DNA from 3 places in the Pseudoalteromonas sp. SA25 genome. Region 1 is predicted to be linked to each of the others. Evidence: predicted binding sites of a transcription regulator. Region 1 holds the regulator's gene; each other region holds the start of a gene.
The links. The regulator sigma-54, encoded in region 1, starts transcription at its own class of promoters, with help from an activator protein. The targets are predictions, from matches to a motif close to GTTGGCACGNNNNTNGNNT.
Positions count from the first base shown of each region.

Region 1 (5,035 bases):
AAAATCACTGGTAAAGGCCTAGAAGCCGACTTAAAAACCGAAGTGATAAAACTAATTAACCATACGCGAACCATATATTATGACCAATAAAATATTAAAATCACTTATTATTCCTACACTTATACTAGCGTTTAATAGTGGTGCTGCAGAGCAAAACACGCAACCGACTGCAAATCAAATTTCAATAAGTGCCGACAAGCAAGAAGGTCAATTAAAAGCTAATGTCGGGATTTTTGAGAAAAACGTTGAAATTATTCACGGTAACCGCCGTATCACAGCCGACCGCTTAGAAGTACATAAACGCGATGAACTTGGTGATAATAAACAATTATTAATTGCTACAGGTAGCCCTGCGCACTTTGAAGAAAAGCAATCAGATGGCACAACTATGAGCGCCAGTGCTGACGAAGTACGTTATGATGTATCTAAGCGTTTTTTAACGCTTGTTGGTAATGCACAAGTATCGCAAGCGGGACAAAAAATAAATGCTAAAAGCATTACCTACGATATAGAGCAGCAGCTAATCAGTGCCGAAAAAGATGAAAACTCAACTGACCGCGTTCACACAATTTTAGTGCCAATCGAGACTAAAAAAAGTAAAAAAAGCGACAAAGGTTAACCATGAGCACATTAAAAGCAGAGCTATTAGCAAAGAGCTATAAAGGCCGTGAAGTTGTAAAAAACGTCGGCCTTGAAGTCAAAGCTGGCAGTATTGTTGGCTTACTTGGCCCTAACGGCGCAGGTAAAACCACCACGTTTTATATGATAGTAGGACTTGTACCTAGCGACAAAGGTAAAATATCGATAGACGATAACGATATTACTCTTTTACCTATGCATAGTCGTGCTAGATTAGGCATTGGCTACTTACCGCAAGAGTCTTCAATATTCAGAAAGCTGACTGTTTATCAAAACTTAATGGCCATTTTAGAAACGCGCAAAGAGTTAAATAAACAAGCTAGAGAAGACACTCTCGATAAATTATTAGATGAATTTAGCATACAACACATTCGCGATAGCCAAGGTATGGCATTGTCAGGTGGCGAACGTCGTCGTGTTGAAATAGCACGTGCGCTGGCAGCAGATCCTAAATTTATATTACTGGATGAACCATTTGCAGGTGTTGACCCTATTTCGGTATTAGACATAAAGAAAATAATAGAACATCTTAAAAATCGTGGGATTGGTGTATTAATTACCGATCATAACGTAAGAGAAACCCTTGATGTTTGTGAAAAAGCCTACATTGTTTCTCATGGGGAGCTGATTGCATCAGGTACTCCAGAACACGTATTAAATGATAAAACAGTACGCGATGTTTACTTAGGCGAGCAATTTAGGCTGTAACATTTACGCCATGTCTTTAAGCATCTGCTAGTATTAATTATAACAACATAAAAGGATTGTTAGAGATACATGAGGCAATCACTACAGCTGCGCATGGGCCAGCAACTTACAATGACTCCACAGCTGCAACAAGCTATTCGTTTGTTGCAACTCAGTACATTGGATCTCCAGCAAGAAATACAAGAAGCTCTCGACAGCAACCCGCTATTAGAGGTTGAAGAAGCAGACTATTCAGAAGACGCTGCAGGTAAAAACGAGCAAAAAGCAGATACAGATGACATAACTGTTAGCGCATCTGCCGATGATGCTCCAAGCGAATACGAACAAGATAGTGGTGAAGCACTTGCAAAAGACACGCTAAGTGACGACATGGCTATGGATGTTAGTTGGGATGAGTACATGAGTGCCGCCCCAGCAGCATCATCGGGTCCGATGCCTGAAGACGAATCAATATACCAAGGTGCCTCTACTGAAACGCTCCATGAGTATTTAATGTGGCAGTTACAACTAACGCCATTTAGCCCTACAGACGAAGCTATTGCTATTGCTATTGTAGAAGCCGTCGATGATTCAGGTATTTTAACACTAAGCTGCGAAGAGATTTTAGAAAGCTTTAATCAAGAAAACGAAGATGATAACGAAGTCGAACTTGATGAAATTGAAGCTGTATTAAAACGCATCCAGCTGTTTGATCCTGTTGGTATTGCTGCACGTAGTTTACAAGAGTGTTTGTGTATTCAGCTTAACCAGTTTGATAAAGAAACACCTTACATTAATGAAACAAAAATGATTTTAACCGAGCATATTGATTTATTAGCTGCTCGTGACTATCGTACATTAATGAAGAAAACTAAGCTCAAAGAAGAAGAGCTTAAAGAAGTAATGACATTAATACATACTCTTAGCCCTAAACCTGCAGATACTATTGTAAGAGAAGAGTCTGAGTATGTTATTCCTGATGTGTCAGTTAAAAAAATTAAAGGCCGCTGGGTTGTTGAGTTAAACCCAGATAGCATGCCTAAAATTCGTGTTAATAGCCAATACGCGGCAATGTCTCGCACTGTAAAATCCAGTGGTGACAGCCAGTTTATTCGCTCGCATTTACAAGAAGCTAAATGGTTTATTAAAAGCTTAGAAAGTAGAAACGACACGCTATTAAAAGTAACAAATTGTATTGTTAAGCAACAACAAGGCTTTTTTGAACACGGTCCTGAAGCCATGAAACCAATGGTTTTAAATGATGTTGCTGAAATGGTAGAAATGCACGAATCAACAATTTCGCGCGTAACAACCCAAAAGTATATGCACACACCCCGTGGTATATTTGAGCTTAAATATTTTTTCTCAAGCCATGTAAGCACCGAAAACGGTGGTGAATGTTCATCTACAGCAATCCGTGCGCTTATCCGAAAATTAATCGCAGCAGAAAACTCAGCAAAACCATTGAGTGATAGCAAAATAGCGGATATATTGGCTGAGCAAGGAATTAAAGTAGCGAGACGTACAATCGCAAAATACCGCGAATCTCTGGCTATTCCACCGTCAAATCAACGTAAAAGTTTGATTTAAGACGCAAAAAAAGAGGGTAATGCTTATGCAACTAAACTTAACTGGTCGTCACGTAGAATTAACCGATTCACTAAGAGACTATATTAATACCAAATTTGCGAAGCTAGAAAGACACTCTGATCATATTAATAATGTTCATGTCATTCTCGATGTAGAAAAATTAAATCAAAAAGCAGAAGCCACCATACACGTAAGCGGTGCTGAGCTATTTGCCTCTACAGAACATCAAGATATGTATGCCGCCATTGACTCGTTGATCGACAAGCTCGATCGACAAGTAATTAAACACAAAGAGAAGCTTGCTCGACACTAATATGATGAAATTAAGCTCACTTATATGCCAGGACTGCAGCAAAGCTGCGGTCCTTTTTAATAGCAAAAAAAGAATTTTAGAGTTCATTAGCGAACTTGCTCACGACAAACTTCCGTATTTACCGCAACAAGATATTCTTAATGCTTTAATGAGCAGAGAGAAACTCGGTAGTACAGGTATAGGGCGTGGCATTGCCATTCCTCATGGAAGAATGAGCGGTGCAGAAGAGCCTTTGGCTTTAGTACTCGTTAGCGAAACTCCAATAAATTTTGATGCAATCGATAATCGCCCTGTTGATATTTTCGTCGCACTCATCGTACCAGATGGCGATAACCAGCAGCACTTAAAGACTCTAGCAACCATTGCTGATAAACTAAACAACAAAGATTTTTGTAAACAGTTACGCAGTGCAAAATCAGATACTGAGCTTTACCAAGTTATTGTCAATCAATCATAGTTTTATAAAGGGTGTTAAATGGAGTTAATTATCATAAGCGGTCGCTCTGGTTCTGGAAAGTCGGTTGCTTTACGCGTTGTAGAAGATTTAGGTTATTATTGCGTAGATAATATTCCAGTTAACTTGCTTCCTTCATTAGTTCGCAGTGTGTCTGATAGCTATGATAAAATTGCTGTTAGCATTGATGTGCGTAACATCCCTAAGCAACAAGATGAATTTAACGATATTCTTGAATACTTGCCTGGCTTTGCAAAACCTACTTTATTTTATTTAGATAGCGACGATCAAACATTGATCAAACGTTTTTCTGAAACTCGTAGATTACACCCACTATCAATTGACTCGTTGCCTCTTGATTTAGCCATCAAAAAAGAAAAAGAATTACTTGATGTATTAATCACCCGCGCCGACTTTATGATAGATACAACTGATTTGAGTGTTCATCAACTTGCTGAATCTATTCGTGAAAAGATTTTAGGTAAAAAAGATAAGCAACTGATTGTCACGTTTGAATCGTTTGGTTTTAAATACGGTATACCAAAAGAAGCAGATTACGTATTTGATGCACGCTTTTTACCCAATCCACATTGGGAACCTGAATTAAAACCTTTAAATGGGTTAGATCAACCTGTTAAAGATTATTTGGCCAATCACAGCATAGTGCAAAAATTCACATGGCAAATTCAAACATTTGTACAAACATGGTTACCGCACTTAGAGCGAAATAACCGCAGTTATTTAACCATTGCTATTGGGTGTACAGGCGGACAACATCGCTCTGTATATTTAGCGCAAACTATCGGTGAAAGTTTTGCAATGACACATCCCAATGTGAAAATTCGCCATCGCGAACAAGAAAAATAATATAGCTGAATAATCACCTGTTCAGCTTAGGTAGAGTAAGTTATGCATTGTGAAGACACTTTTTTAATAAAAAACAAATTAGGATTGCACGCCAGAGCAGCCACCGTGCTTGCCCAATTGGCAGTGCAGTTTGATGCGACAATTACATTATTTCAAGATGACAAAGAAGCTGCAGGCGATAGCGTACTTGCACTAATGTTACTTGAAAGTAGCCAAGGCAAAGAAGTAAAAGTTGTATGTAAAGGCCCCGATTCTGAGCAAGCTTTACATGCTGTTGGAGAATTAATAGCACAACGTTTTAATGAACAAGAATAAACAGTTATAAAAATAATGCTCGCATTACTAATGCCCCAACTAAAACAGATATATAAAATAAATACGGTTAGTGACGCCAGTTAACTCACCTCTCCCCATAAAGTAATATAAAAATTTATAAAGGACGCCAATGCCTGAAGCTTTTGAACAAGATTACCCACTACAGCAAC
Region 1 covers NZ_WTKV01000001.1:59,535-64,569, forward strand. Annotated here, with positions in the region: gene lptC (LPS export ABC transporter periplasmic protein LptC) at 1-90, shown strand, start outside; gene lptA (lipopolysaccharide transport periplasmic protein LptA) at 80-619, shown strand; gene lptB (LPS export ABC transporter ATP-binding protein) at 622-1,347, shown strand; gene GQR45_RS00330 (RNA polymerase factor sigma-54) at 1,417-2,916, shown strand; gene hpf (ribosome hibernation promoting factor) at 2,942-3,229, shown strand; gene ptsN (PTS IIA-like nitrogen regulatory protein PtsN) at 3,234-3,686, shown strand; gene rapZ (RNase adapter RapZ) at 3,705-4,550, shown strand; gene GQR45_RS00350 (HPr family phosphocarrier protein) at 4,593-4,865, shown strand; gene mgtE (magnesium transporter) at 4,996-5,035, shown strand, end outside.

Region 2 (5,035 bases), on a different contig from region 1:
AGCACTCAGGAAGCGAAGGGTCTTGTTTTCTGGCATGCGCAGATACACTCATCTCTACTTTGAAGTCATGCTCAGAGTAAGATTCAATGACGGTGTATTGCGTGTTGCTTTTAATCGGGACCATCCAGTGCGACTGTGGGTGTTGCTTACGCCAATTAATCAGTAGCTCAGCGCTGAGATAACATCGGTCAAAAATAGTTAGACTGTTATCACTTACATGACCAAATAACTGCTTTGCGTAGTTCACCTCACCTTGATAACTGGGCCCGAAGGCAACGTGGTGTATCAACCGGCTACGCAAGGAGCTTAAGGCGCATAGGCGTACAATAGGATATTCTGTATGACGGTTTTTACTGTGCTTAATATAGTGAAAGTGCTCAGCAAGAGCTGGTGTATCGGGTGCACGAAATTGCGTTCCATCGACAGAAAATAACCGGAGTCCATACCACGTATCATCAGCATCTTCTTCTTGTGTCCAATGGGCTGCACATAGGTGAAATAAGGCTTGGAGGGGGTCGCTACTCAGGCGCTGTCTCGCTTGAGGAATAGCACTTGGAGCAACCGTATCGCCCAGGGTATCAGTGAGTGTTAAATCTAACTTCTCAACAACGTCACTAATAGAGCGGTCGCGAAAAAGACCCATTGCAATGATAAGCCAGACGACAAGCTCAGCAGGTAACTTACGTTTGCGAATACTTGCTTTATCGGTCTGTTCGAGCACATTAGAAATCCACTCAAGAGGGATATGTTTCTGAAATGTAGATAAAGAGTCAGGAGTGGCGAATATATCCGTATCAAGTAACCAATGACTAAGCATAAAAATACCCTCATAATCAAAAGATGATAAGGGTATTGTGAAGCAACCAAAAGATCGGTCAACCGATCAAAAATACCTTAACTGATCGGTGTTAGCCCTAAGGCCGTTTTTTAGCGATACAAGAAGAATTAACAGTTAGTTTCTTCAGCGTTTACGCCTTCTTTAACATTTTCACATGCATCTTCTACTTTGTTTTGCACGTCAGTTACTGCTTCGTCAATACGCTCGCCTGCATCTTCTGCATGGTTATCTTCACAACCCATGATGAAAAAACTTGCGAATAGACCGATTAATGCTGCTTTTACAGTTGTTGAATTCATAATGTAATTCCTTGTAAGTATTAATTAAATTTTAGTGTTTGTTAGTTGAATGCTTTATCTACCTGGGTGATTTACCACGTAGTGCACCTGAAACTAATGAGATCACTAAAAGTACTAAAAATATAAAAAATATAATTTTTGCTATACCAGCTGCGGCACCTGCGATGCCACCAAAACCTAACACTGCAGCGATTAAAGCAATAACTAAAAATGTAATTGTCCAGCGTAACATTGTTTTCTCCTTGGTTATCAAATTTGCTCATAATAACTAATGCCAGTTATATGCCAAAGTTTATTTTTGTTTCATATCAAGTGGTTATGGTTTTTAACTGTGTTTTTAGTTATTAGTTAGTTAGTAATTTTTACGCTTTGTTATGTAAGTTATTCACACTGTTACAAGTTACCGGTAAATATTCACTAAAAATAATATTTTTGGTAAGACCAATTAACAATTGATGTGTGTTTTTGTACTTATTATAAAATTTGGCGGTTATTTTTATTAAGTTGAATAGTTAATTAACAACTTCCATATAACTATTAGCTATAGTCGTTATTTTCTGTATGTATTGTAGGGCGCATGATTGCTGAGTTATGGCATGTAAATTTGTTGAGTGTTATGTTGTTTATAGTTTAATTGGTTTTACCAATTTACAAGATGTAGACAAAGCGACTAGTTTTGTTATTATCCAGTGAATAAATATTTAATTAAATCGATTTTTTATTTTCGATATGGGTTTCAAGGGGGAGAAAAATGGATATAGGTGCTCTACTCACAACGGCTGGTAGCTTAATGCTGACTGGCATGGTTGGAGTGTTTGTATTTCTGTCGATATTAATTGGTGCAGTAACGCTTATGTCTAATTTGGTGACGCGCTATAGCGAACCAGAGGCATCACCAGCTAAATCACCGTCTTTTAAATCTCAAGGTGTGCCTAATGAGCACATCGCTGCTATTAGTGCTGCCATTGCTCAGTACAAATCAAATAATAAATAAGGGGCACACACATGGCTAAATTAAAATTAACAGAATTGGTATTACGCGATGCGCACCAATCATTGCTCGCAACACGTATGCGCCTAGACGATATGCTACCTATTGCTAGCAAGCTAGATGATGCAGGTTATTGGTCTATTGAATCGTGGGGCGGTGCTACATTTGATTCGTGTATTCGTTATTTAGGCGAAGATCCTTGGGAGCGTATTCGTGCGCTTAAAAAAGCGATGCCTAATACTAAACAGCAAATGCTATTACGCGGTCAAAACCTATTAGGCTACCGCCATTACGCTGATGACGTAGTTGAAAAGTTTGTAGAACGCGCACATAAAAATGGCGTTGACGTATTTCGTATATTTGATGCAATGAACGATGTACGTAACCTAGAAACAGCGATTAAAGCGGCTATAAAAGTAGGCGCACATGCTCAAGGTACTATTTCGTACACAGTAAGTCCTGTTCATACGCTTGATATGTGGCTGACTCTTGCTAAGCAATTAGAAGATTTAGGCTGTCACTCAATTTGTATTAAAGACATGGCGGGTTTATTAAAGCCGTACGATGCTGAAAAACTAATTAAAGCACTTAAAGAAACCGTATCGGTTCCTATTGCTATGCAGTGCCACGCTACAACAGGTTTAAGTACTGCGACTTATCAAAAAGCGATTGATGCAGGCATTGATATGCTTGATACCGCTATTTCATCAATGAGTATGACTTACGGACACACAGCAACTGAAACTATTGTATCGATAGTTGAAGGAACTGAGCGCGATACTGACCTTGATTTAAACCATCTAGAAGAAATTGCTGCTTACTTTAGAGATGTACGTAAAAAATATGCGGCATTTGAAGGTAGCTTAAAAGGGGTTGATGGTCGTATTTTACTCGCTCAAGTACCTGGTGGCATGCTTACAAACATGGAAAACCAACTTAAAGAGCAAGGCGCGGCAGATAAGCTTAATGAAGTTTTACTTGAGATCCCACGCGTACGTGAAGATCTTGGTTTTTTACCTTTAGTAACACCCACGTCGCAAATTGTAGGTACTCAGGCAGTACTTAACGTGCTAACCGGTGAGCGTTATAAAACAATTACTAAAGAAACTGCTGGCGTATTAAAAGGTGAATATGGCTTAACACCAGCACCAATGAATAAAGAGCTACAAGAGCGTGTGCTTGATGGAGCAGAGGTTATTACTTGTCGCCCTGCAGATAACATTGCACCAGAGCTTGCAACGCTTGAAGCTGAATTATTAAAAGAAGCGCAAGAGCAAGGTTTAACACTTGCTGATGAGCAAATTGATGACGTACTAACTTATGCATTGTTTCAGCAGGTTGGTTTGAAATTTATTAAAAATCGTAATAACCCTGATGCATTTGAGCCTATTCCTACCGTTGAAGATAAGAGCAATAAGGCAGCACCAAAATCGGGATCAAATAATAGTAGCGTTAAAGCTGAGCAATACAGCGTAAAAGTAGATGGTAAAGTTTACGACGTAGTAGTGGCGCAAGGTGGTGAGCTAAAAGAAGTAACATTAAAAGACTCTGAGCACATTCCTCAGTCTGCTTCAGTTGCATCAGGTGAAACACTTAATGCCCCTTTAGCCGGTAATATTTTTAAGATTAAGGTAAAAGCTGGGCAAGTTGTTAACGAAGGTGATGTAGTGATTATTATGGAAGCCATGAAAATGGAAACTGAAATACGCGCTACGCATACCGGAACAATTGCTGAAGTGTTAGTTGGTGAAGGCGATGCTGTAACTACCGGCGACGCTATGATTGCATTAGCTTAGGAGTAAATAGAGGATGGAAGGTATTTTAAACCTCTGGAATGCTACTGGCATTGCTAACTTTACAATCCCATCATTAATTATGATTGCGGTAGGGTGTTTATTACTGTTTTTAGCGATAGCTAAAGGCTTTGAACCACTATTATTATTACCTATTGGTTTTGGTGCAATTTTAACAAATGTACCAGTGGCAGGTTTGTCAGACCCAGGTGGGCTTTTGTATTACGTTTATTACGTGGGTATTGATACGGGGATTTTTCCGTTATTAATATTTATGGGAGTAGGGGCGCTGACCGACTTTAGCGCGCTTATTGCAAACCCACGTATGTTGTTATTAGGTGCGGCTGCACAGTTTGGTATTTTTGCTACTTTGTTTGGCGCAATATTATTAAATTATGTACCAGGTTTTGAGTTTACCCTACAGGATGCATCAGCTATTGCCATTATTGGTGGTGCCGATGGGCCAACAGCAATATTTTTAGCATCAAAACTGGCACCTGATTTACTTGGTGCAATAGCGGTAGCCGCATATTCATACATGGCTCTTGTACCAATTATTCAACCGCCAATTATGCGTGCGTTAACAACCCCAGAAGAACGTAAAATTAAGATGCCAGAGCTTCGCAAAGTATCTAAAAAGGAAAAGATTATTTTCCCTCTTATGGTGCTTAGTTTAACGGCTATGTTTTTACCGGCTGCTATACCGCTTGTAGGTATGTTTTGTTTAGGTAACTTAATGCGAGAGTCGGGTGTTGTTGATAGATTAAGTAACAGTGCTCAAAACGAAATCATCAATGTTACAACTATATTTTTAGGTTTAGCTGTAGGCTCAAAGCTTGCTGCAGATAAGTTTTTAACTGTTGAGACGATTGGTATTTTAGTGCTTGGCGCACTGGCTTTTGCAATTGGTACGGCATCTGGCGTATTTATGGCAAAAGGACTTAACCGCATATCTAAAACACCTATAAACCCATTAATTGGGGCAGCAGGTGTATCGGCTGTGCCAATGGCGGCACGAGTAGTTAATAAAGTTGGCCTTGAAAGTAACCCACATAACTTTTTACTTATGCATGCTATGGGACCCAACGTAGCGGGTGTACTTGGTAGTGCAGTT
Region 2 covers NZ_WTKV01000009.1:176,867-181,901, reverse strand. Annotated here, with positions in the region: gene GQR45_RS09880 (IS4 family transposase) at 1-817, opposite strand, end outside; gene GQR45_RS09875 (hypothetical protein) at 946-1,137, opposite strand; gene GQR45_RS09870 (DUF1328 family protein) at 1,196-1,369, opposite strand; gene GQR45_RS09865 (OadG family transporter subunit) at 1,889-2,131, shown strand; gene oadA (sodium-extruding oxaloacetate decarboxylase subunit alpha) at 2,143-3,924, shown strand; gene GQR45_RS09855 (sodium ion-translocating decarboxylase subunit beta) at 3,938-5,035, shown strand, end outside.
Region 2: the regulator sigma-54 is predicted to act here: its motif matches at 1,409-1,427, upstream of GQR45_RS09870 (DUF1328 family protein).

Region 3 (5,035 bases), on a different contig from region 1:
CGCTAAACTCAACTCGTTTGCACTGTTTACTCGGCTCTCAAGTAATGCCACTAAATAAATAGCGAGCCTAAAAATACCAGGGAGTTGGTCATCAAGTATTTGTGCTTTTAATAGCATATGCGCCAAACGAATATCAGCACCAAAACCTAACATTTTACTGCCAAGCGGTGTGAGCTTACCCTTGCTATCAATAGCTTCTAGCATGTTGAGCAGGTTACTTGCTTGCTCGCATTGTTGCTCAGTAGGCTTATCAAGTAGGGTTAGCTCATCAATACTGGCTCCCCACTGCTTTGCCTCAAGCATAAGTTGGCTTATGTCTGATGTGAGTATTTCGGGATTGTCGTGGCTATTACGTCGCTCAAAGGTTTGCTTTGAGCCAATTCGATAAACAATGCCCGGCTCTATTCGCCCTGCACGTCCTGCTCGCTGCACAGCAGAGGAGCGCGATATACTTTGTGTTGTGAGCTCTGTGACCCCTGTTTTTAAATTAAAGGTCGCTGCACGGCGCTTGCCGCTGTCAATTACAATGCGTATGCCTTCAATAGTTAAACTGGTTTCGGCTACATTGGTGGTAAGCACTACTTTGCGCATACCGTTTGGTGCAGGAGCAATAGCAGCTTGCTGATTAGCTTTATCTTGCTCGCCAAATAGCGTTGCGACTATGCAGTTACTGGGTAAATCGTTCAGTGCTTGTTGCACGCGTAGTATTTCAAATTGCCCAGGTAAAAACACCAATGCGCTACCTGTTTGCTCATTAAGTGCTTGTTTTATTATGCTAGGAATTGCATCAAGCCAGCGGCTTTCATCTTTTATGGGTATGTATACTTCGTCTATTGGGTAGCTGCGACCGCTTGATTGAATTACAGGGCAGTCAAAAAACGCTGTATAACGCTCAGTATCAAGAGTTGCCGACATAAGCATAATGGTTAAATCTTCACGCAGCGCACTTTGGGTCTCGAGCGCAAAGGCAAGTGAGGTATCGGCTGCAATTGAACGCTCATGAAATTCATCAAATATCAGTAAATCAATATCGCTTAATTCGGGGTCGTTTTGCATCATGCGCGTTAGCATGCCTTCGGTAACTATTTCAAGACGCGTATTAGCGCTTACTTTACTCTCGCCCCTAATCCGCAAGCCCACACTTTGCCCAACACTCTCGTTTTGGCACTTTGCTAGGTAGCTGGCTATATTACGAGCAGCTAAACGGCGAGGCTCTAGCATTACAATACGTTTAAAATGCCCATCGCGCATTAGTTGCAGCGGCAACCACGTAGATTTACCCGCACCAGGCGGCGCTTGTAATAACGTAATAGGATTACTTTGTAATGTAGTAACGAGTTGTTGATATATGTCTTGAACCGGCAGCACAGCTATTTACCCTAAATTGCTTTGCAGGCATTGTAACAAAAAACCGCAGCGACACCGCGGTAGATGTTTATTAATAATTGCTATTAACTACCCGACACCATTCTAATTCGATCTGCAGGCACTCGTAATTGCTGCATTAAGTAAATTTTAAATGAGGCTTCGTAAGGTTGCTTATCAACCGCTTTTTGCATGCATAAAAGCCATGCGTCACTTTGCTCAATTCCTACATGTAAATGTTTGTGCGCTTGAGGAATGTTAATACTGCCAAAATGTTCAGCGTATAATTTAGGACCACCTAACCAGCCCGACAAAAAATAAGCGAGCTTTTTACGTGATGCTGATAAATCTTTTGAATGCATACTCCTTATATTTTCAGCCTCTTTTAAAGCGTCCATATTATCGTAAAACGCATTCACCAATTGTGTAATACCTGCTAACTCACCTGCCATTTTGTATGAGCAGTCATCCACTCCGTATTCACACGTTTTTGTATTCATAACTCACTCAGGTTAACTACTTTGTTTAATACCTGCATATTAGCTTAAAACAAAAATTTAAGAATGAGTTACATCAAAGTGGCGTAACTTATGTCAGCAATAATTACAGGCTGCTATGTATATTTTTTAATAAATAGCGCAATATCAAAAACAAAATCGCTCAACATAAAAATATAACCAACTGATAATAAAAGTAATAAAACTATTATTATTCATTGGTACAAGGCTTGCTACTTTATAACTGACAGTTAATTCACTAACCTAAAGTAAGGATAAACTTATGAACAGCGATCGTATCGAAGGTAATTGGAAAGAACTTAAAGGTAAGGCTCAACAAAAGTGGGGCGATCTTACCAACGACGATTTAGATAAAATTGAAGGTAGCCGTACAGAGCTAGTTGGTAAAATCCAGCAGCAATACGGTAAATCTAAAGAAGAAGCAGAGCGTGAAGTTGATGAGTTTGAAAAAGGTCGTTAAACCCCGTTAACCGCTTTTAAAAAAACCGCCATTTGGCGGTTTTTTTGTTTAAGCTGTAGGTTATTTAGCTACGCTTTTAATTGGTTACCAATCGGTAACTGCCTAATACGCTTTCCGCACGCTGCAAAAATAGCATTACATAATGCTGGCGCATAAACCGGTGTAGATGGCTCGCCAACACCTGCTGGTGGTGCATCGCTTTGTACAATTTCAACGTCAATCTCAAGAGGTGAGTCGCTCATACGCGGTACGCGGTAATCATGAAAGTTACTTTGCTGTACGCGCCCTTTATCAAAGGTAATACCATCGCTGATTGCAGTTGTAATACCGTAAATAGAGCCACCTTGGGTTTGGTTTTTAACCGTGTCGGTGTTTACAACCGTACCCGCATCAATGGCAACCCACGATTTAATTACTTTTAAATCGCCAGCATCCGACACTTCCACCTCAACTACCGTAGCTACGTAAGTTAAAAAGCTTCTATGTGCTGCTATGCCTAAACCTCGACCTTTAGGAAGTTCTCGACCCCATTTACTCATGTCAGCTACTTTTTCAATAACATGGCGCAGCCTGCCAATATCTAACGGATAAACCGCTTTATCGCCACCGTAATTATCGTATGTAGCATTTTGCTCAGTTACATCAACAATACGACTCGGACCTATCGTGTCTAGTAAATAGTCTTTTTGGTCGCGACCGGCTTTGTGCGCTGCTTCACCAATAAATGACTGAATAGCAAAGGCATGAAAAATATTTGATACAGAACGCATCCAACCAATTCGTGCTTTAGCAGGCGCATCACCGTTTTCTAACTTCATATTAGGTGTGTTAATAGGGTTATCGGTAAATCCTAAGCGCAGTTCAAAGCTTCCTGGCGTAGTCGCCCCTTCTGAAAAGGTAGAGGTAATTGGTGAAAACGCGGTGCGGTGTAAATACGATTCTATTGCGCCATTTTTATCTAGCGATGCTTCAATGTGCTGAGCCGAAACTGCATGGTAAAAACCATGTTGTATGTCGTCTTCACGCGTCCATTGCACGCGAATAGGCTTGCCTACTTTCATTGAAAGATAAGCTGCTTCTGCTGAAAAGTCAGGTTTTGACTTACGCCCAAATCCCCCCCCTAACATGGTAACGTGAACATTAATTTTGCTCTCATCCATGCCAAGCATTGCCGCCACTGTTTTCATATCGGCTTGTGGATTTTGCGTAGCAGCCCATATATCAACACTGTCTTTGTTGTACATAGCTGTTGCACAAGGTGGCTCCATTGGTGCTTGAGCAAGGTGCGGCGCGTAATAATCAGCTACGAGTTTATTGCTCGATTTAGCCAACACGCCCATGGCATCGCCTTTATCACGTATGTTTGCCTGTGGAGTTTGTACTGTTTTTAGTAATGACTTTTTAAATTCTTTTGAATTGTAATCGCCATTTTTGCCATCATCCCACACGACTTTTAATGCTTTACGCCCTTGCCATGCAGCCCATGTGTTTTTAGCTATAATCGCAATGCCGCCTTTTGGCTGAAACTGCGGTGCGCCTTTTGGTGCAGGTATTTCAATAACATCTATAACGCCGTTTATCGCTTTTGTAGCACTGGCATCAAACGACTTAACAACACCGCCTACTACCGGCGGGCGTTCAATTATAGCCACCAGCGCTTGTGGTTCCCGTACATCGGCTGCAAATATAGCTTTACCTGTTACTAAATCGGCTAAATCTATGTGCGCCATGCCGGTATTAATATAACGCCATTCTTTGCGTGTTTTAAGCGTTAGTTTGTCAGCTTCTGGTGGCGTTATTGTAAGCGCTAAGTCGATTAAATCTTTATAAGTAAGCAATTTACCTGAGCTGTGTGTAACAACGTGTTGATTAGCAGTACAGGTTTGTGGATCAACTTTCCAAAACTTAGCGGCAGCGTGCTGCATCATGTAACGTACACTTGCGCCCATTTCACGCAGGCGCTGCATGTTGTAGCGAATACTGCGCGAGCCATCGGTATTTTGATCGCCGTATTTAGGGTCGCCCTTACCCTGAATAACAATAACCTTATCCCACGCGGCTTCCATTTCATCGGCAACAATTTGTGCAATCGCGGTGCGAATTTGCTGACCCATTTCAGAGCGATGGCAGGTTATTTCAACCATGCCGTCTGGGCGCAGTGCAATAAATAAGTTTGCGCGTTTTGCCAGCTCAGATGGCTGCTCTAACACACCCGCAAATGCTCTTGGCGCACTGCCTACAAAATAAGTACCGAGTACCAACGCACCTATTGCACTGGTTTTTAAAAACTTACGGCGGTTTAAATCAAAGTATTTGTTATCTTGGTTCATACTTCTTCCCCTTGTTCATTTGGGTCAAAATACTGAACACTCGCCATGGTTTTAGCAGCTGATTTAATTGCTTTATGAATACGCGGGTATGTACCACAACGGCAAATATTTCCCGACATATTACTTACTATTTCATCGTCGGTAGGGGTTGGGTTTGCAGCTAATAAGCTTGCAGCTTGCATCATTTGGCCGCACTGGCAAAAACCACACTGCGGTACTTTATGCTCAACCCATGCTTGTTGTACTGGATGGTCGCCCTGCTCGCTTAACCCTTCAATTGTAGTAATTGAAAGACCCGCTACTGCCGCTACAGGTAATACACACGAGCGCTGAGCTACCCCATCAATATGCACGGTACACGC
Region 3 covers NZ_WTKV01000023.1:65,451-70,485, reverse strand. Annotated here, with positions in the region: gene hrpB (ATP-dependent helicase HrpB) at 1-1,368, opposite strand, end outside; gene GQR45_RS17065 (group II truncated hemoglobin) at 1,452-1,865, opposite strand; gene GQR45_RS17060 (CsbD family protein) at 2,146-2,343, shown strand; gene GQR45_RS17055 (molybdopterin cofactor-binding domain-containing protein) at 2,412-4,673, opposite strand; gene GQR45_RS17050 ((2Fe-2S)-binding protein) at 4,670-5,035, opposite strand, start outside.
Region 3: the regulator sigma-54 is predicted to act here: its motif matches at 2,080-2,098, upstream of GQR45_RS17060 (CsbD family protein).